3 regions of the Micromonospora sp. D93 genome follow, and region 2 is predicted to be linked to each of the others. Evidence: riboswitches for the same ligand, from Rfam matches in the RefSeq annotation. Region 2 holds a riboswitch; each other region holds the start of a gene.
The links. Region 2 has a riboswitch for cobalamin ahead of cobN (cobaltochelatase subunit CobN). Riboswitches for the same ligand answer to the same signal wherever they lie in the genome.
Positions count from the first base shown of each region.

Region 1: linked by a shared signal. The riboswitch ahead of KBX71_RS03270 (acyl-CoA thioesterase) and the one ahead of cobN (cobaltochelatase subunit CobN) in region 2 are both predicted to bind cobalamin.
Region 3: linked by a shared signal. The riboswitch ahead of KBX71_RS12610 (ribonucleoside-diphosphate reductase subunit alpha) and the one ahead of cobN (cobaltochelatase subunit CobN) in region 2 are both predicted to bind cobalamin.

Region 1 covers NZ_JAGPXW010000002.1:240,401-247,204, reverse strand. The annotation lists gene KBX71_RS03275 (copper resistance protein CopC) at 1-1,925, opposite strand, end outside; cobalamin riboswitch at 2,056-2,270, shown strand; gene KBX71_RS03270 (acyl-CoA thioesterase) at 2,466-2,912, shown strand; gene KBX71_RS03265 (zinc-dependent alcohol dehydrogenase family protein) at 3,021-4,013, shown strand; gene KBX71_RS03260 (short chain dehydrogenase) at 4,257-4,862, opposite strand; gene KBX71_RS03255 (nuclear transport factor 2 family protein) at 5,019-5,462, opposite strand; gene KBX71_RS03250 (LysR family transcriptional regulator) at 5,558-6,448, shown strand; partial or broken gene KBX71_RS34200 (MerR family DNA-binding transcriptional regulator) at 6,458-6,559, opposite strand.
Region 2 covers NZ_JAGPXW010000021.1:44,168-50,971, forward strand. The annotation lists gene KBX71_RS22155 (hypothetical protein) at 275-937, opposite strand; gene KBX71_RS22160 (hypothetical protein) at 968-1,453, opposite strand; gene KBX71_RS22165 (hypothetical protein) at 1,543-2,256, opposite strand; gene KBX71_RS22170 (RNA polymerase sigma factor) at 2,249-2,830, opposite strand; gene KBX71_RS22175 (hypothetical protein) at 2,959-3,294, shown strand; cobalamin riboswitch at 3,621-3,750, shown strand; gene cobN (cobaltochelatase subunit CobN) at 4,032-6,804, shown strand, end outside.
Region 3 covers NZ_JAGPXW010000008.1:150,486-157,289, reverse strand. The annotation lists gene KBX71_RS12615 (ribonucleotide-diphosphate reductase subunit beta) at 1-142, opposite strand, end outside; gene KBX71_RS12610 (ribonucleoside-diphosphate reductase subunit alpha) at 199-2,523, opposite strand; cobalamin riboswitch at 2,715-2,932, opposite strand; gene KBX71_RS12605 (enolase C-terminal domain-like protein) at 3,213-4,610, shown strand; gene KBX71_RS12600 (FadR/GntR family transcriptional regulator) at 4,618-5,337, shown strand; gene KBX71_RS12595 (aldo/keto reductase) at 5,348-6,367, opposite strand; gene KBX71_RS12590 (ATP-binding cassette domain-containing protein) at 6,364-6,804, opposite strand, start outside.

The DNA of each region.
Region 1 (6,804 bases), on a different contig from region 2:
TGCACGTAGCCGAGGTCGCCCTCACGGACGACGACCAGGTGCCCGTACGCGCCCAGGTACCGCTCCAACTGCGCCGGTACGGTCGGGTCGGCGCTGACCTGGAAGTGCATCGGAGCCGTCACCCCCACCGTCGGGGTGCCGGTCATCGACACCGCGTACGGACCAGCCGTGGCCTGTGCCGCCGCGGGCGGCAGCGCGGTCGGGTTGTGCGCGCCGGGCACGGTGTGGTCGACGCCCAACACGAGGGGGATCTGCGTGCCGTTGGCGGTGGTGACGGAGAAGTCGGCGTAGACGCGGTAGCCGCCGGGGCGGGCCAGCGTCAGGGGGACGCTCCAGGTGCCGTCGGGTGCCATCGTCGGGTGCAGGTGCTGGTAGCCGGACAGGTCGCGGCCGACCACGATCATGTGCAACGGCTTGTCGTGGACGACCGCGAAGGTCGTTGCCGGCTGCCGGTCGGTCCCGACGACGCGGAACCGGTAGTCGGCGCGTACACCAGGGGGTTGGGACCGCTCCAGCGGTTGCAGGGTGTACCCACCGGCGCTGACAGTCGTCCCGGTCGCCAGCGTCGCGCCCGTCGCGTCGTCACCCCGATGTGTGTGCGGCCCCGTACCGGCCGGGTGTTGGTGCCCGTCGCTCGCGGAGCCCGCCTGGCCCGAGTCGGGCTGTCCACCGGCTGCCGGTCGTGCGTTGCCGGTCGTCGGACTCTCGTCGGCGGTGCCGATGCGGGCCAACCCGAACCCGGCCAACAGAGCCACCACCAGGCCACCGACGAACAGCGCCAGGTGGGTGTTGCTCAGCCGGGACCCAGGCGTCGCGGCGGCGAGGTCCGTGTCGGGCCGTGGTCCGGGTTCGACAGTCGGCTCGCCGTCCGTGCTGGCGAGGGCTTTGGTCACCTGATCGGTAGGCGTCGGATCGACAGCAACGCCCGTGCGGGCCGTGACGACCGTGTTGCCCTTGCGCTCCGCCGGCACGGTCGCGGGCCGCTGCTTGTCGCTCGCGGAACGCGCGACGACGCCGACCTTGCCCCCGACGATCTTGCCAGCGCCGGCCTTGCCGCCGACGGCCTTGTCCCCGGCAGCCTTGCCGCCGACGGACTTGCCAGTGCCGGTCCTGTTCGTGACACGGGCGCCACCGCCGCGTCGGCCGGAGGTCGCCGCCGAGGTACGGCCCCGGCCGGTGGGTGTGCCGGCGGATCGGCGACGCCAGACGACGAACCCGGCCACCGCCCCGACCGCCGCGACCGCCGCCGCCCAGCCGGCCCAGGCCAGCGCCCCGGGACCGCTCTCCTCGGTCGACCCGGTCGACGGGGCCGCCGCAGCCGGCGGGCTCGACGGATCGTCAGCTGTGGTCGGCACCGCAGAGGCCTGCCCGGACGTGTTGTGCTGCTCGCTGGCGGCCACCAGCGCCGGGTCCGGTTGGGTCGACGGCGGGCTCCACCCCTTCGGCGCCGCCGTCACCCGCCCGTCGTAGCGGAAGGTCAGGGTGCCCCGCACGGTGTCGCCGTCCGAGGCGACCGACAGGTAGCTCACCGAATACTGGCCCTTGGCGGGCAGGTGGGAGACGGACACCACCGCGGGGAACCCCGTCGTGTACTCCCGTGGCTCGAACTGCCCGTTGACCAGGAAGTACTCCCGTACCGGCTTCTCCAGCGGCTTCGGCTCCCCCTGCGACCAGCCGTTGTCGACACGGATGCCGCCCGGGGCGGTGATCGTGAAGAACGCGTTGGCGGCGGCCTTCTCGGTGAAGAACAGCTGCACCGACGTCAACGGCTCGCGCACGGTGGCGCCGCTCGCCGGTGTGGACATGGCGAGCGTCCCGTGCGCTGCGGCGGGTTGGGCGGACGCGAGGAGGGCGACCGCCGAGGCGAGGAGGAACGCGAGGAGGCCCGAGACCACCCGCCCGCAAGTCTGGGGGAGACGACGCATCTGGATATCCTCACCCTCGCGAGACTTTTTTCAATAGGTGGCGATCTTCTTCCTCAGACGACAAAAGTTGACGATGAGGCCATCCGCCGCCGCGGCAGGACGCCCCGGGTGGACAGATCCCCTGGCCAGCTATGCTGCCGACGGCGCTGGTTCGCCCCGTCGTGACCGGCTGGGCGTCGTAAGAGGGAACCCGGTGGAAATCCGGGGCTGCCCCGCAGCGGTGAGTGGGAACGACCGCCGTCATCAGCACTGGGCCAGTGGCCTGGGAAGCGACGGCCAGTAGGGGACCGGCTCGACCGGTCAGGCCCGCGAGTCCGAAGACCTGCCGGCGCCGCGTACACAACCGTGTGCGCTGCCGTCGGCCTCGCGGGTGGGCTGAGCGGGTGACGGGCCGTGAGTGTGGTGCGCGGCCAGTCCTCGTCAGCGTGTGTCCGCGACCCGGCGGTGTGGTTTCCCGAGGGACGGACTACCGCTGTGCACGACACCACCACGATCGCCGGCCGAGCGCCGTCGGCGTCGCACCTGACCCTTTCGCAGATCATGGACCAGCACCACACCAACCTGATGGGTACGGTGCACGGCGGCCGGATCCTCAACCTCATCGACTCCGTCGCCGGTGTGGTCGCCGCCCGGCACTCCGACGGGCCGGCGGTGACCGCCGCCATCGACGAGACGGCGTTTCTCCGCGCGGTGCGGGTCGGCGACGTCGTTCACGTCGACGCCCGGATCACCTGGGCCGGCCGCAGCTCGATGGAGGTGGCGGTCAAGGTGACAGCCGACCGGTGGGACCGGGCGGTGCCGCCCACCGACGTGGCCACCGCCCACCTGGTCATGGTCGCCATCGACGACGACGGCCAGCCTCGTATCGTGCCGCCGCTGTTACCGGAGACCGACGGGGACCGACGCCGGTACCGGGAGGCGGAGATCCGCCGGGAGCACCGGCTGGCGCTGCGGCGCGCGCTGCTCGACGGCGCCGACGACGGCTGACCCCTGCGCGGTCCGCCCGCTGCGGCGCTGGCGCGGTCCGAGGAACCCGCCCCGCCGCCTATCCGGTCGGATAGCGTCCACGTGAAACCTCGATCACGGAGAGTGTGGATGGTTATGCGCGCTGCGGTGCTGCGGGAGTTCGACGCTCCGCTGACGGTCGAGGAGATCGATCACCCCACCCCGAAGCGCGGGCAGGTGCTGGTGCGGATCGTCGCCAGCGGCGTCAACCCGCTCGACACGAAGATCCAGGCAGGGAAGGCCGCGCACGCGCGTGTCGCGCTTCCCGCGGTGCTCGGCCTGGACCTTGCCGGCGTCATCGCGGCGGTCGGCACGGAGGTGACGAGCTTCGAGCCGGGAGACGAGGTGTACGGGCTCTGCGGGGGCGTCGGCGACCTCCAGGGTTCGCTGGCCGAGTACGCCGCCGTGGACGCCCGGTTGCTGGCCCACAAGCCGAAGAGCCTCTCGATGCGGGAGGCCGCCGCGTTGCCACTGGCGGCGGTCACCTCCTGGGAGGGGCTGGTCGACCGTGCCGGAGTCCACGCCGGGCAGAAGGTGCTGGTGCACGGCGGTGCCGGCGGGGTTGGCTACGTGGGTGTGCAGCTTGCCCAGGCGCGCGGCGCCGAGGCGTACGCCACGGGCGGGCCGGCGAGCATGCGGGTGATCGAGAGCCTGGGCGCCGTGCCGATCGACTACACAGCGAGCAAAATCGAGGAGTACGTCGAGAGGTACACCGGCGGCGAGGGGTTCGACATCGTCGTGGACAACGTCGGTGGCGCGACGCTCGACGCGTCGTTCGCGGCGGTACGCACCTATCACGGGCACGTCGTCAGCGCACTGGGTTGGGGGTCGCACTCGCTCGCCCCGCTGTCGTTCCGAGGCGCGACCTACTCCGGGGTGTTCACCCTGTTGCCGATGCTCACCGGACGGGGCCGCGAACACCACGGCGACATCCTGCGCGAGATCGCGACGCTGGCCGATGCCGGTGCGCTGCGCCCGCGACTGGATCCACGCGCGTTCACGCTCGACACGGTCATGGACGCCCACCGGCTGGTCGCCGACGGCACCGCCGAGGGTAAGGTCATCGTGGACGTCGCCGGTTGAGCGGAGCCGTTCGTTCACGCCGAAGAGCTCAACCCTCCGGCCCTCCGACTGGCTGGTGCTGGCTGTCGAACGGCCGGGGTGACCGAGGGCACCCGCCTCGGACCTGTTCGCCGAGCGGCTGTTCGAGGATTTTGACCAACCGGGCGGGAGATTCGCGATGGCCTCGCCGGAGTGCTGGGGCATTGCCGTCGGCGGTCTTGGTCACCGCTGTGCCGATAGGCTCGGCAGAGGTGAGTGGCGCGGTCATCCGTAGGCTCGGATGATGCGGCCCGTTTCGTCGCCTTCGACGCATTGCAGGTAGTGGTTGACGAGTTGATCCATCGGCACCGGACGCATGCCGGAGAAGTGCTCGGCGTAGGCGTCAGCGGAGTCGCCTATCATCGTGGGGCTGACGACATTGATCCGCATACCCCGCGGTAGCTCGATCGCGGCCGATAGGGCAAAGCTGTGCAAGGCCCCGCTGATGACGCCGCCGCCAGTGACGTGCGGCCATGCTTGGTCAGCGAAGATACCGGAAGTCAGAGTAAAGGAGGCTCGGTCAGTGCAGTAGTTCTGGCCGGTGAGAACCAGATCGACTTGCCCGAAGAACTTGGCTCGCATGTTCTCGAGCAGCGCGTCTGATGTCAGTGTCGTGAACTCGTCGAGGGCACCGTGCGCTGCGATGCTGACGACGTTGTCGACTGCCCCGACCTCGCGGTACATGGCCTCGATAGTGGCGTGCGCGGTGAGGTCGACGTGCACGTTGCCCGAGGTGCGTCCAGCCACGACGACGTCGTGACCGTGGGATCGCAGTGCGGGCACCAATCGTCGTCCGATGGTGCCGGCGCCGCCGACGACGATGATCCTCATCGTGGTCGGCCTCTGGGTCCGGGTTACTGGTGCGGACGAGTCGTTCGAGGCTCGTGCCAGCAAGGTGAGTGCATCGGCGTCGGGGGTGCCGACGGGCGATCCGCTCGACATCTCGAGTCGACTGAGCAGAGTCACGCTGCGGTGCCGGCATTGCCACTATGGCTGACCGGCCCGGGCCAGCCGGTTGGGAAGTGGGGCGAGCGCATAGTTGTTCCACACGTAGCTGTCCATCTGGTGCTGGTCGGCGGAGAGGTTGACCACCCGGTCGATCCTGCCTTCGGCGGTGAAGTGCCACACCAGCGCCCACAGGGTGTCGACCTTGCCGACACCCTCGGTGGTCCAGCCGCGATGGATGTCGACCACGTACTCCTGGTTGGCTTCCAGGAACAACGGTTCGGCCTGGAATCCGGCCTTGCCCAACTCGGTGAAGAAGGCCGCGACTTCCTCCACGCCCCGCTTGGTGCCGGACAGCGCGTGGTGGCCGGGGATGGTCCACTCGACATCATCGGTCAGCACGGCCCGCATGGCCGGAATGTCGTAGGTCGCGTAGGCGGCAAAGAATTTGTTGATGGCGTCGATCTTCGCGGTCTTGTCGCTCATGGGTCCCGCTCTCGCGTCATTGGTCCTGCTTGTGTGATCAATCCTGGATCCCCCCGGCCGTGACCGTCCAATACCTGTATCCATAACCTGACGGCATGGATGTCGACACGCGGTTGTTGCGCTACTTCACGGTCGTCGCCGAGGAAGGTCACCTCACCCGGGCGGCACAGCGGCTGTTCGTGTCCCAGCCGGCGCTGACCAAGCAGGTCAAGCAGCTGGAGACCCAACTCGGGGTCGAGTTGTTCACCCGCTCCCGGGCTGGCATGACGCTTACCGAGGCTGGGCGCAGCCTGGGCGAACGGGCACCGGCAGTGCTGCAGGCATGGGACGAGGCGCTGCGCGAGACACGCAGCGCGTCCAGCAGGGCCGCTCACATGCTGCGCGTCGGGTTCGTGGCTAGCGCCGCCAACGAGAGCACGCAGACGATCGTGGGAGCGTTCGCGCGCCGTCGTCCCGGCTGGCGAGTGGAGATGCGCCAGACCGACTGGTCCGATCCCGCCGCCGGGTTGGCCGACGGGCTGGTGGACGTCGCGCTGCTGCGACTACCGTTTCCCGGACAGGATCGGCTGCGGGTGGAAGTTGTGCTCACCGAGCCGCGTTGGGTCGGCCTACCCAGCTCTCACCCACTCGCCGAACTCGCCGAGATCCCGTTCCAGCGGCTATGGGACGAGCCTTTCATCGCCACTCCGCCGGAGTCCGGCTGGTGGCGTGACTACTGGCTGGCCACCGACGAACGAGACGGTCACGAGGTCCGCATCGGTGCGGTCGCTCACAATCCGGATGAGTGGCTCACGGCCATCGCCAACGGTTATGGCGTCAGCCTCACCGCGGAAGCCACCGCCCGCTTCTACCAGCGTCCCGGGGTCATCTACCGGCCCGTCACGGGTGTCAGCCCCAGCCAGGTCGGGGTCGCGTGGGCCCCCGCCGATGACAACAACCAGGTGGTCGGCGATTTCGTCCGTGCCTGTCTCCAGCACCGGCGGTAGCCGGTATCCGGATCGATCGAACCATGCCGGGACGAGCAGACCCAGCCGGTCGTATTTACGCAGCACTCGAACGGACAACCGGGTCGCTCGCGCGAACACCCCGGTCGGCATCAACCTCGTGGCCGACGCCTTCAACAGCCTCGACCCTCCCTCGGGGAGAGAATCAACCCGGGCCCGGCCCCTGCCGCACCGACCACGGAACGAATCATCATCATGGAACGGGCCCGCCGGCCGACTCTCGGCCGGGGCGTCGTCCGCCACCCGCTGATTGTCCCGGAAGCGAGGCACCCCCAGGTCGCGGGTCGATCACCTACGGGCTGGATCCGTCCCGGTTTCCGGGCGTGGTCGATCCGGCC
Region 2 (6,804 bases):
CGTTCTCCCTACACTTCACATCCGCTGCGCGGGCATCAGCTCACTGCCCACGCGGGGACGAAGCGCCGGGCGTATGGCCAGGACTCCGCGGTACCACCCCGCTTGCGCCTCGATGGTGCGGGCGCCGCTCAATTCTGCGACGTGACGTGCCGCTACGTCCGGTTCTACTGGGGCAGTTGAGCTGCCCGTTCTTCCGGAGGCTCCCCGGTGATGGCCGGATCGGTGCCGATGCCGTCCAGCATAGCTGTCCGCGCGCGGAGCAGTGGCCGGAGTGCTAGTGCAGCCAGATGCGGAGAGGGCCGGTGGTGGTGAAGCCAGCGGAGAGCGCCGGCGTCAGGTCCGCTGTGGTTTCGTAGCCGACCAGCGGCGCGTGGGGCAGGGTGGCGCACACCGCGCGCCAGATGTCCCGGGAGCCGTCGGTGCGGGTGAACAGGTTGGAGACGCCGTACGGACCGTCGCCGCTGAGCACCGCTCCACCGGTGATCACACCCCGGTCGTCGTGGCGGGCGAGCACCCGTACCCGGGGGTCGGCCAGGAGCGCGGGGCGGAACAACTCCCCGCCGCCGTGTGCCGCCGCCCAGGACGCCAGGTCGTCGGGAGTGGTGACCGGGGTCAGCGGTGGGTCGACAGGTGGTGCCAACGGTGGCCGGTGGATCCACTGCGCGTCGAAGAGCACCCGGAACCCGTACCCGGACAGGTCGAGGTCGGCGAAGCTGTCCTTCACCGACGCGCCGGGCCCCGCGTCGATCCGGGCCAGCAGGGCCTCGGCGTCGACGCGCGGCCGCAGGGTGACCGCGTCCGGGTACCACTGTGGCGAACGGTGGGGGACCGACCAGGCGTCGGCGTCGGTACGGCCGGCCAGCCCGTGGCTGCCGCAGACGATGTCGCACCATTCGGCGTTGTTGCGGGCCGCCGCCGCCCGCCCGTCCATGGGCATGATCGGCAGCCTAGGCGGCCCGAGGTGCTGTCAGGGGGCGTAGACCAGGTCCATCGTGTCGGTGTGCCCGGACCAGCGCAGGTCGAGGCGCCAACACCCGGCCTGCGGCAGGTCGATGATCGACGGCCCTGGCCCGCCGGCGACCTCCCGGGTCACCCGGGTGTCGGTGCCGTCCAGTTTCGCGGTGATCACCAGGGTTGCCGGTGCCGTCGGGTCGGGCGAGGTCGTGGCGGCGCGAGCCACCCAGAGGATCTTGTTGTTGGACCCGTCCTCGCGGACCTGGCGCAGCGGATGGGCGAACAACACCGCCACGATGTCACCCTTCGCGCCGAAGACGTGGGGAACCCGGGCGTCCCCGCTGAATCCGGCGTCCGCCCAGTCCGGCAGGGACCCCGTCTCGACCCGTGCCGCGCAGGCGGTCGCGGTGCCCGCCGTGGTGGCCGCACCCGCCGTCGGCGTCGCTCCACTGGTCGTGGCGGTGCACCCCGCAAGCAGGACCACCGAGGATGCCAGCATCAACCTGCCCCAGGAAACCATCTCGCTCCTTCCGGTACGCGTCGACGACCCGTCGCCTCTTTCCGACACCGCCCGGACGCGCCAGGTTCCTAGTGCAGTGAGCGTGCGATCTCGATCGCCTCGGTCTTGGTGAGGTCGCCCTCGAGCCGGTAGCTCACGTCGTTGTCCTGCCAGATCAGGGTCGAGGCGGCCAGTCGGGCGCTCTCCTCGCGGACGTTCCCCGCACGGTCCACGTACGACAGCGCGTGTGGGCCGTCGACCCACACCGCGAAGTCGCCGTTGACCTGGACCCACTCCGCTCCCGGCGGGATGACCTCCTTGTGAAAGGACAGGTTGAGGCGACCATCGAAGGCGTCGACGCGCAGCCCGCCCCCGTCGTAGAGCAGCGTCGCCACCCGGTACCGCCCCGTGGCATCCGGGTCGGCGACCAGCACCCGCTCGGGCGGACCCAGCTTCGCCGGCAGGCGGATCGGGAACCGTACCGCTCGCTGTGCCTCCTCCAGGCCGGCGGCGCGCTGCCCCGGCAACGGCGAGGCACCACCGCTGGGCAGCGTCGGGGCGGGCGCGGTGGCGATGCTGACACCGGCGAAGCGCAGCAGCCCCGTGACGGCGTCGGCGATGGCGGCCCGGCTCGGCGGCAACACCACCGCCACGATCAGGGCGACGAGCGCCGCCGCGACGAGCGCACGCCACCGGCGCGTGGGCCTGTCGAGCCGTGCGCGGACTTGGGCCGTCACGTCAGGAGGATCGGGTGTGTCGAGCCAGGTGGAGAGGTCACGCAGTTCCCGTTCGAGGTCACCCATGCCGGACCTCCGCACTGTCGAGCAGGCCGCGAAGCTTCGCCAGCGCCCGGGACGTGCGCGACTTCACAGTTCCCCGGGGCCAACCCAGAGCCGCCACCGTCTCCTCCTCGGTGAGATCGAGGAAGAACCGGCAGACGATCACCTCGCGGTCGCGTACCGGCAGTTGTCGCAGGGCCTGCACCAGCGACGCCCGGCGCTCCCCGGCGAGGACCGCGCCGACCGCGTCGTCCTCGGCGACCTCGGACGTCGGGTCCGCTGCCGCCGCCCGCAGGACGAGCCCGTCGCGCCGGCCACGGGAGCGGTGCAGGTTGCGGGTCTCGTTGGCGACGATCGTGAGCAGCCACGACCGGAATGACGAGTCGCCGCGAAAACGGGACAACTTCCGGTACGCCTTCACAAACGCCTCCTGGATGACGTCCTCGGAGTCCGAGCCGGCGCCGAGCAGCACCGCGGTCCGGTACGCGGACGCGGTGTGCCGGGCGACCAGGAGGTTGTACGCCTCCAGGTCACCTGCCCGAGCGCGGGTGACGAGCGCCTCGTCGTCCAGGGGAGCCTCCGTTCGGATCACACTCATGACACCGCCCACCCGCCGCGGGTTCCACAGGGCCTTCCCGACGCAGGTCAGCTGTCTCCCATCCGGCGTGCAGCGTATTGCCAGGAATCGGTGCTGCACTGGAGAGGTGTCGAGGAGAGGGGCGGGGCATGAGCTGGTTCAATCGCCGGTCACGGGGTGCCGAGCCGACTCCGACGAAGCTGGACCGGGAGGCGACCCGCGACGACCTCGCGGCGCTGGAGGCGTTCGTGGCCACCCGGCGCGGGGTGGAGTTCTACCTGGAACCGGAGACGACCGCGACGGACACGACGGTGGTGGCGATCGCCCACGACGGCGAGTGGATCCGTCGCCGTACCGGAACGCCCCGCGCGGCCGGGACCATCGCCCGCAAACACGCGGTGCCGCTCTACGAGGCGGCGCGCACCGGCTACCCGGAACGGATGCGGACCTGGAGCCGGGCCCACCCGGAACGTCACGCCCGCTGACCCTGGCGTCGCTCGGCCCTGGGCGGGCGTCGCTTCGCTCCGGGCGTGTGTCGTTCGGCTCCTTTGGAGCTGAATCGTTGGCGACATCGCCGTACGTCCCAGCCGGGAGTCAAGGCGGCTGAATCGTTGACGACATCAGCTCCAAAGGGCCCGCGTGGACACCTCGCCCCCTGCCACCGCACCACCCCACCCTGCCACGGCAACACTCGACCCCCCGCGCACCGATATTTCCGCAGGTCGATGTGGTGGGCGTGACCGGGCGACGCCGGGGTCCGCGTTGACCGGTGACGCGGCGGTGTGGCAGCATTCGCGGCCTGACGGCAGTGAAGGAAGTCGGTGCAATTCCGACGCGGTCCCGCCACTGTCACCGGGGAGCGATCCCCCCTCGTGAGTCACGGCCGTGTGTCTGCGGTTGGAAGGCCGGGGGAGAGCGTCGATCCGGAAGCCAGGATACTTCGGCCGTCGGGACGTACCCCAGGGCGTGGACACCCGAGGAGGACCCGATGACGCACGGCGTCTCATTCATCGACGATCATCGTCGTATCGCGCTCCAGGCAGTGCGTTCCAAGGACACCGGCCACCGGCACCGCTGAGCTGATCGCCCGGCGCTGACCGGCCCCGACGCATGCGTCGGTGCGCCGTTCGCCCGGGCCGTCGTACCGGCTGACGCCGTACCCACCCGCATCGTCCCCGGTCGCCCTCGTGGCGGCCCAGGGCGTCACTTTCCGGAGCCTGCCGTGCGCATCCTGCTGCTGTCCACCGCCGACACCGACCTGCTGGCCGCCCGTGCCAGCGGCGCCGACTACCGGTTGGCCAACCCCGCGCGGGTCACCGTCGAGGAGGTGCCCGCCCTGCTCGACGGGATCGCCCTCGTCGTCGTACGCCTGCTCGGCGGTCGGCAGGCGTGGCCGGACGGCCTCGCCGTGGTGCTCGCCACCGGCGTGCCGACGGTCGTGCTCGGCGGCGAGGCGCTCCCCGACGCGGAGCTGATGGCCATTTCCACGGTGCCGTCCGGGGTCGTCACCCAGGCGCTGGCGTACCTGGTCGAGGGCGGGCCGGACAACCTGGGGCAGCTGGCCCGGTTCCTGTCCGACACGGTGCTGCTCACCGGTGAGGGGTTCGCCCCGCCCACAGCCACCCCGGCGTACGGCGTGCACGGCGACCACCCCGCCGACCCGGACCGGCCCACAGTGGGAATCGTCTTCTACCGGGCGCACGCCCTCGCCGGCAACACCAACTTCGTCGACGTGCTCGCGGACGCCGTCCACAAGGCCGGCGGCAACCCGCTGCCGATCTTCTGCGGCTCACTGCGCGGGCTGACCGCCGGCGCCGGCCCACTCGGGCTCTTCGCCCGCTGTGACACTCTGCTGGTCACGGTGCTCGCGGCCGGCGGCGCGGTCGCCGCGGACGCCTCCGGCGGCGGCGACGAGGACGCCTGGGACGTGGGTGCCCTGGCCGCCCTGGACGTGCCGGTCATCCAGGCGCTCTGCCTCACCAGCACCCACGCGCAGTGGGCCGACAGCGACGCCGGACTGTCCCCGTTGGACGCCGCCATGCAGGTGGCCATCCCCGAGTTCGACGGCCGGATCGTCACAGTGCCGTTCTCGTTCAAGCAGATCGACGCCGACGGGCTCTCGGTCTACGCCGCCGACCCCGAGCGGGCCGCCCGGGTCGCCGGGATCGCGGTGCGCCACGCCCGGCTGCGGTACGTGCCGCACGCCGACAAGCGGGTCGCCGTGGTGTTCAGCTCGTACCCCACCAAGCACTCCCGGGTCGGTAACGCCGTCGGGCTGGACACCCCGGCCTCGGCGGTCCGGCTGTTCGCCGCGCTGGCCGAGGCCGGCTACGACCTGGGTGACGCGCCGCCGCCCGACGACGGCGACGCGCTGATCCACGCGCTGATCGCCGCCGGTGGCCACGACGTGGAGTGGCTCACCCCGGAGCAGTTGGCCGCCGCCGAGGCCCGGATACCGGGGCCGACGTACCGGCGCTGGTTCGACCAGGTCCCGGCCGAACTGCGCGAGCGGATGCGGGAGCACTGGGGTGAGCCGCCCGGCGAGCTGTACACCGAGGGCGGCGACATCGTGCTCGCCGGGCTGCGCTTCGGCAACGTGGTGCTGCTGATCCAGCCGCCCCGCGGCTTCGGGGAGAACCCGATCGCCATCTACCACGACCCGGACCTGCCGCCCAGCCACCACTACCTGGCCGCGTACCGCTGGTTGACAGCGCCCGTCGCGGACGGCGGCTTCGGCGCGGACGCCGTGGTGCACCTGGGCAAGCACGGCACCCTGGAGTGGCTGCCCGGCAAGGGCCTCGGCCTCGCCGCCGACTGCGCGCCCGACGCGGTCCTCGGCGACCTGCCGCTGGTGTACCCGTTCATCGTCAACGACCCCGGCGAGGGCACCCAGGCCAAGCGGCGGGCGCACGCCGTGGTCGTCGACCACCTGGTCCCGCCGATGGCCCGCGCCGAGACCTACGGCGACCTGGCCAAACTGGAGCAACTGCTCGACGAGTACGCGACAGTGCAGGCCCTCGACCCGGCCAAGGTGCCCACCGTGCGGGCCCAGATCTGGGACCTGGTGCGCGCCGCCGAGCTGCACCACGACCTGCACGCCGAGGCCATGCCCGACGCGGACGACTTCGACGACTTCGTGCTGCACCTCGACGGGTACCTCTGCGAGGTCAAGGACGTGCAGATCCGCGACGGGCTGCACATCCTCGCCGACGCGCCCACCGGCGAGCCACGGGTCAATCTGGTCCTCGCGGTGCTGCGCGCCCCGCAGATCTGGGGCGGCGCCCGCGCCCTGCCCGGCATGCGCCAGGCCCTCGCCGCCGCGTACTCCCTCGACGAGCAGGAGCTGCTCGCGTCGCCGGGACAGCGACTGGCGCTGCCCACGGCGCTGACCGACGTGGTGGACGGGCCGGCCGGCACCGCCGCCGACGCGATCGACCTCATCGAGGCCCTCGCGCGGCGGCTGGTCGTCGGCATGGAGACCCTGGACTGGGCCGTGGACACTGTCGACGCCGTGGTGACGGAGGTGACCGGTCGGTCGATCCCGGACGTCGCCGCGGTGCTACACTTCGCCGCCACCGAGCTGGTGCCCCGACTGGACCGGACCACCGACGAGCTGACCAACACCCTCGGGGCGCTGGACGGGAGGTTCGTTCCACCCGGCCCGTCCGGCTCACCCACCCGGGGCCTGGTCAACGTGCTGCCCACCGGCCGCAACTTCTACTCCGTCGACCCGAAGGCCATCCCCAGCCGCAACGCCTGGGACGTCGGGGTGGCCCTCGCCGACTCGCTGCTGGCCCGGCACCTCGCCGACACCGGCGCGTACCCCCGCTCGGTGGGGTTGACCGTGTGGGGCACCAGCGCCATGCGGACCCAGGGCGACGACATCGCCGAGGTGCTCGCGCTGCTGGGCTGCCGGCCGGTCTGGGACGACAGGTCCCGGCGGGTCACCGGCATCGAGGTGGTGTCGACCGCCGAGCTGGGCCGGCCCCGCGTCG
Region 3 (6,804 bases), on a different contig from region 2:
GCTTGTCCAGGTCGGCGAGGTCGGCGTGCAGGTCGACCTCCTCGACGGTCCAGGTGTTGCGGATGGCGTCGCGGAACCGGTCGAAGAAGTGCGGGTAGCGCATCGGGCGGAGGGTGAGGTCCATCCCGGGGTCGAGCAGCATGTGCGTGGTCCTCGTGTCGGTGGTGCGGGTGTCGGCGGTGGTGGCGTCGGCGGGGGTCACTGGCAGGCCTCGCACGACTCGGGGTTCTCCAGCGAGCAGGCCAGCGCCTCCGCGTCGACGGCGACGGCGACGGGTGCCACGGCGCTGACGGTGGCCTGCTGGATCCGCGTCGCGGGGCGCGAACGCAGGTAGTAGGTGGTCTTCAGCCCGGCCTTCCAGGCGTAGAGGTACATCGAGGAGAGCTTGCCGATGGTCGGTGCGGCCAGGAACAGGTTCAACGACTGGGACTGGTCGATGAACGGGGCGCGGGCGGCGGCCAGGTCGATCAGCGCCCGCTGCGGCAGCTCCCACGCGGTGCGGAACAACTCCCGTACGCCGGCCGGCAGCTCGGCGATGTCCTGCACCGACCCCTCCGCCCGCTTGATCGCCGAACGGATCCGCTCGGTCCACAGACCGCGGGCCTTCAGCTCGCGTACCAGAGCGGTGTTGACCTGGAGGAACTCCCCCGACAGGGTTTCGCGCTTGAACAGGTTGGACACCTGCGGCTCGATGCACTCGTAGCACCCGGCGATCGAGGCGATGGTCGCGGTCGGCGCGACCGCCACCAGCAGCGAGTTGCGCAGCCCGTACGCCTCGACCTGCTTCCGCAGCGCGCCCCACCGCGCGGCCTGCGTGCCCTCGACACCCCACAGGTCGGGCTGCAGCTGACCCCGCGCGGCCCGGGTCTGCGGGTACGCCGGGTGCGCTCCGAAGTCGCGCGCCAGGTCGGCGGACGTCTCCAGTGCGGTCAGGTACAGCTCCTCGCTGATCCGGGTGGACAGCTCCCGCGCGGCCGGCGAGTCGAACGGCAGCCGCAGCGCGAAGAACACGTCCTGCAGGCCCATCAGCCCGAGCCCGACCGGCCGCCAGCGGGGGTTGCTCGCCGCCGCCTGCGCGGTCGGGTAGTAGTTGATGTCGATGACCCGGTCGAGGAAGGTCACCGCGGTCCGTACCGTGGCGCGCAGCCGCTCCCAGTCGATGCCGCCGTCGGCGAGGTGGGCGGCGAGGTTCACCGAGCCCAGGTTGCACACGGCGGTCTCGGCGTCACTGGACACCTCGACGATCTCGGTGCACAGGTTGGACAGGTGCACCACGTTGCCCGGCTCGGCGGTCTGGTTGCAGAGTCGGTTGGCGGCGTCCTTGAAGGTCATCCACCCGTTGCCGGTCTGGGCGAGGGTGCGCATCATCTTCCCGTACAGCTCCCTGGCCGGGACCTGCCGCACGTAGCGGCCCTGCGCCTCGGCCTCCCGGTACGCGGTGTCGAACCGCTCCCCCCACAGGTCGGGCAGCTCGGGCACCTCGTGCGGGTCGAACAGCGACCACAGCTCGTCGGCCTCGACCCGGCGCATGAACTCGTCGGGGATCCAGTTGGCCAGGTTGAGGTTGTGGGCACGCCGGGCGTCCTCGCCGGTGTTGTCCCGCAGTTGCAGGAACTCCTCGATGTCCGGGTGCCACGGCTCCAGGTAGACGCAGGCCGCGCCCTTGCGCCGGCCGCCCTGGTTGACCGCGGCGACGCTCGCGTCCAGCGTGCGCAGCCACGGCACGATCCCGTTGGACTGTCCGTTCGTGCCTCGGATCAGCGCACCCCGGGAACGGACCCGGGAGTACGCGATGCCGATGCCACCGGCGAACTTGGACAGGTTGGCGACCTGGGCGTACCGCTGGTAGATCGAGTCCAACTCGTCGAGCGGGGAGTCGACCAGGTAGCAGGAGGACATCTGGGTGTGCCGGGTCCCGGAGTTGAACAGGGTCGGTGAGCTGGGCAGGTAGGCCAGGCTGGACATCAGTCGGTAGAAGCCGACCGCCTCGTCCGCCGTCCGGGACAGGCCGCAGGCCACCCGCAGCAGCCAGTACTGCGGGGTCTCCAGCACCAGTCGGCTGGTGGGGTGGCGCAGCAGGTAGCGGTCGTACACCGTGCGCAGGCCGAAGTACTCGAACCGGCGGTCGCCGTCCAGGTCGATGGCGTGGTCGAGCGTCGTGGCGTGCGCGGCGACGAACGTGGCGGTGTCGTCACCGATCAGGCCCTCGGCGTGACCGACCCGGATCGCCGCGCTGAACGAGGTGATGCCCTGCCGACGCACCTCCTTGTCGACGTAGCCGGCCAGCAGCCGCGCGGCGAGGCGCGAGTACTGCGGCTCCTCGCCGATCATCTCGGCCGCGGTCTGGATGGACAGCCGGTCCAGTTCGGCAGTGGTCGCGCCGTCGTAGAGACCGCTGATGGTGCGGGTGGCAACCCGCATCGGGTCGACGTCGGTCAGGTCGTCGGCCCACCGCTCGACCGCCCGGACGATCTTGTTCACGTCCACGGGTTCGGTGGCGCCGTCGCGCTTGCGGACCTGCATCGGCGTCCGCCGCACTGTCGCGTCGCCGCTGACCGGGACTACCTCGGTGACTGTCACCACTCGCTCCTCGGAGTTCGAGACCTGGTGGCCCGGACGCGAGGAGACAGACACCGACGGACGCCACGCCAGCCCGGCGTGGGTCAGGTGGCGTCAGCCGTCCCACGCGGCCTCGGACCGCCGCCCACCCGGGTGCGGGTACGCGGCGCGCTGGCAGGTCTTCGGACTCGCGGGCACGACCGGACTCGCCGGTCTCCTACTGGCCGTCGCTTCCCAGGCCGATTGGTGGCCCAGTGCTGATGACGGCTGTCGTTCCCACTCACCGCTGCGGGACAGTCCCGGATTTCCACCGGGTTCCCTGTTGCCTCGACCGCACCGGATGAGCGGCCGAACCAGCTGCGTTCGACACCATATATAGGGACGCAGTCGTTGTCACACCCCACATGTCGGTCTCGGGCGTGTCGGGGACCGGCTCGGTGATCACCGTCACCACTGTGGCCAACCCACGCACGCCGAGCATCTGGGACGGGCTTCCGCGCGTGTGTCGACAAGCGACATAGGTTTGATCTATCGGGGCAGCAAACATCATACGTATGCGGGCCTGCGGCGATCGATATCGTTGACGTGCCGGAGCCGCCCTCCGTATACTCCCAGTGATCATCTGATCTTTAGCCTAGCTGGGCGAGGAGCGCATGCCGCAGATCACCGCCGTCACCGTCGAAGACGTCCGCTTCCCCACCTCCCTGACCGCTGACGGGTCAGACGCGATGAACAAGGACGGCGACTACTCGGCGGCCTACGTCGTCCTGCACACCGACGGCGTCGACGGAGTGGGTGCGCCACTCGCGGGGCACGGCCTGACCTTCACCATCGGTCGAGGAAACGACATCGTCGCGGCGGCGGCGGTCCACCAGGCACAGCTCCTCGTGGGCCTGGACGTGGCGACGATGGCAGCGGACATGGGCGCGGTCTACCGCCTGCTGACCTCCGACTCACAGCTGCGGTGGCTCGGCCCGGAGAAGGGTGTCGTCCACCTGTCCCTCGCCGCCGTGTTGAACGCGTCGTGGGACCTGGTCGCCCGGGTCGCCGACAAGCCGCTGTGGCGGCTGCTCGTCGACATGTCCCCCGAGCAGCTCGTCGACATCGCGGACCTGCGCTACCTGTCCGACGCGCTGACCCGGGACGAGGCACTGGCCATCCTGCGGGCCAAGGAGGCCACTAAGGCCGCCCGCCTCGCCGAACTCGACCGGACCGGCTACCCCGCCTACACCACCTCGGCGGGCTGGCTCGGCTACGGCGACGACAAGCTGCGCCGACTGTGCCAGGAGGCGGTCGACACCGGCTACGGCTACGTCAAGCTCAAGGTGGGCGCCAACCTCGATGACGACATCCGCCGATGCGCGATCGCGCGGGAGATCCTCGGACCGGACCGCAACCTGATGATCGACGCCAACCAGGTGTGGGACGTCGGTCAGGCCATCGAGTGGGTCACGGCCCTCGCCCAGTTCAAGCCACTGTGGATCGAGGAGCCGACCAGCCCCGACGACATCCTGGGCCACGCGGCCGTCCGCCGTGCCGTCGCTCCGATCGGCGTCGCCACCGGCGAGCACTGCCACAACCGGGTGATGTTCAAGCAGCTGTTCCAAGCCGAGGCCATCGACTTCTGCCAGCTGGACACCGGCCGGTTGGCCAGCATCAACGAGATCGTCGCCGTGCTGCTGCTCGCCGCGAAGTTCGACGTACCGGTGTGCCCACACGCCGGTGGTGTCGGCCTGTGCGAGATGGTCCAACACGTGTCGGTGCTCGACTACGTCGCGATCTCGGGGGATCTCACCAACCGTGTCACCGAGTTCGTCGATCACCTGCACGAGCACTTCACCGATCCGTGCATCATCCAGGACACCGGCTCAGGCAGCGGTTACGTCCTGCCCAGCCAGCCCGGCTACTCCACCCGGATGCGCCAGGAGTCGGTCGCGCTCTACCGCTTTCCGGACGGCGGCTACTGGGCAGCGACAGACCCGACTACCGTGTCATCTCCGGAGGCGGCGTACGTGATCGCGGGTGGGAAGGCCACCCCCGCCGGCCGCTAGGGGAGTCATGTCTCGCACTGACGAAGTGGTCAACGGCATCAAGCGGATGATCCTCGAAGGGCAGTTCAGGCCCGGGGACCGGCTGCCCATCGAGAAGGACCTCGCCGAGTCGCTCGGCGTCTCGCGGGGCTCGCTGCGCGAGGGGATGTCGGCCCTGTCGATCCTCGGCATCGTCAACATCCGCCAGGGCGACGGCACCTACGTCACCAACCTCGACGCGCCACAACTGCTGGCCCCGATGGGTTTCGTGGTGGACTTCCAGGGTCAGGGCGACCCACGGCACATCCACACCGTTCGGCGACTGCTGGAGTGCGAGGCCGCCTGCCTGGCGGCGACCAGGATCACCGACGAGGCGCTGGCCCAGGCCGGTGACCTGCTCGCCGAGGCGGCCCGGCTGGTCGGCCAGTCACCGCTGGATCACGAGCGGATCATGGAGATCGACATCGCCTTCCACCGGATCATCGCCGCGCACGCTGGGAATCCGGTGCTCGTCGGCCTGATCGAAGCCTTCGCCGGGCGGACCATCCGCGGCCGACTCTGGCGGAGTCTGCACGAGGAGGGCGCGGACGTGCGTACCCATGACGAACACGTGGCGATCCTGAAGGCCCTCGTGGCGCGCGACCCGGAGCGGGCCCGCACCCGGATGGCCAACCACCTGATCGGCGTGGAGGAGTCGTTGCAGGGTTTACCCGACGACGCGGACGCGGGCATCGAGACGGCCCGGTGACCGCCGGCCGTCACGACTGCACGTCGAGCAACCCTTCGTCGTACAACGCCGCCCAGAGCTGATCCGGGACGTCGACGTCGGATCGGCGCAGGGTCTCGGTCACCTGGGCCTCGTCCCGCATGCCGACCACCGTCGAGACCACGGCCGGGTGCCGACGGACGAACGCCAACGCCGCCTGGGGCAACGTGACGCCGTACGTCTGACAGACCCGCGCCATCCGGCGGGCCTGGTCGATCACCTCTGCCGGAGCCTGCTGATAGTCGTAGACGGCGTCGGTCGCCGGCATGTCCCGGGCCAGCAGCCCGGAGTTGTAGACCCCGGCGACCACCACACCGACGCGGCGGGCCTGCGCGACGGGCAGCAGGTCGGTCAACGCGCCCTGCTCCAGCAGGGTGTACCGGCCGGCGCACATCACCACGTCCACGTCGGTCTCCGCCACGAAGCGGGCCAGCATCGCGGACTGGTTCATCCCGGCCCCGACCGCACCGATCACGCCCTGCTCCCGCAACTCCACCAACGCCGGGATCGCCTCGCGCGCGGCCTGCTCCCAATGCTCGTCCGGATCATGCAGATACACCACGTCGATCCGGTCCAGGCCGGTGCGCCGAAGGCTCGACTCCAACGAACGGCGCACGCCGTCGCGGCTGAAGTCCCAGACCCGGCGATGATCGGCGGGAACGTCGTACCCCTCCGGATCCCGCCGGTGCGCCGTCTCCGGTGACGGCACGAGCAGCCGGCCGACCTTCGTCGACACCACGTACTCCTCGCGCGGGCGGGAGCGGAGGGCCGCGCCCAGGCGCGTTTCGGACAGGCCCAGCCCGTAGTGCGGTGCCGTGTCGAAGTATCGGATGCCGCCCGCCCACGCGGTGTCCACCGCGGCGGCGAACTGCTCGTCCGAGGTCGCCCGGTAGAGATTGCCACCCTGCGAGGCGCCGAAGCCCAGTGGGCCCAGCCGCAGCGGCGACCCGGCGGCGAGCCGGGTCGCCTGACGGGCGAGATCGTGCGCGACCCGGTGGGCGGCCACCGTCACCTCTCGTCCCGATCCACGCTGGTGCTGCCGGTCATCGCCGCGACCAGGTCGTCGGTGGTGACCTCGTCAGCGCGTAGTTGGGCCGCTCGCCGGCCGAGGCGCAGCACCTCGACCCGGTCGGCGATCTCGAGCACCTGCGGCATGTTGTGGCTCACCAACACCACCGACATGCCGGCGTCGCGGGCACGCCGGACGACGTCGAGCACGCGTCCGGTCTGGACCACGCCCAACGCCGCGGTGGGCTCGTCGAGGATGACCACGTTTGTCGCCCAGATGATGGCGCGGGCCACGGCGACACACTGCCGCTGCCCACCGGACAGCATCGCGATCGGGGTGGTGACCCGGGGGATGCGTACGCCCAGTTCGTCGAGGGCCGTGGCGGCGCCCTGCCGCATGGCGCGCTTGTCCAACAGCCCGAGCCGGCCGAGTGGTCCGGA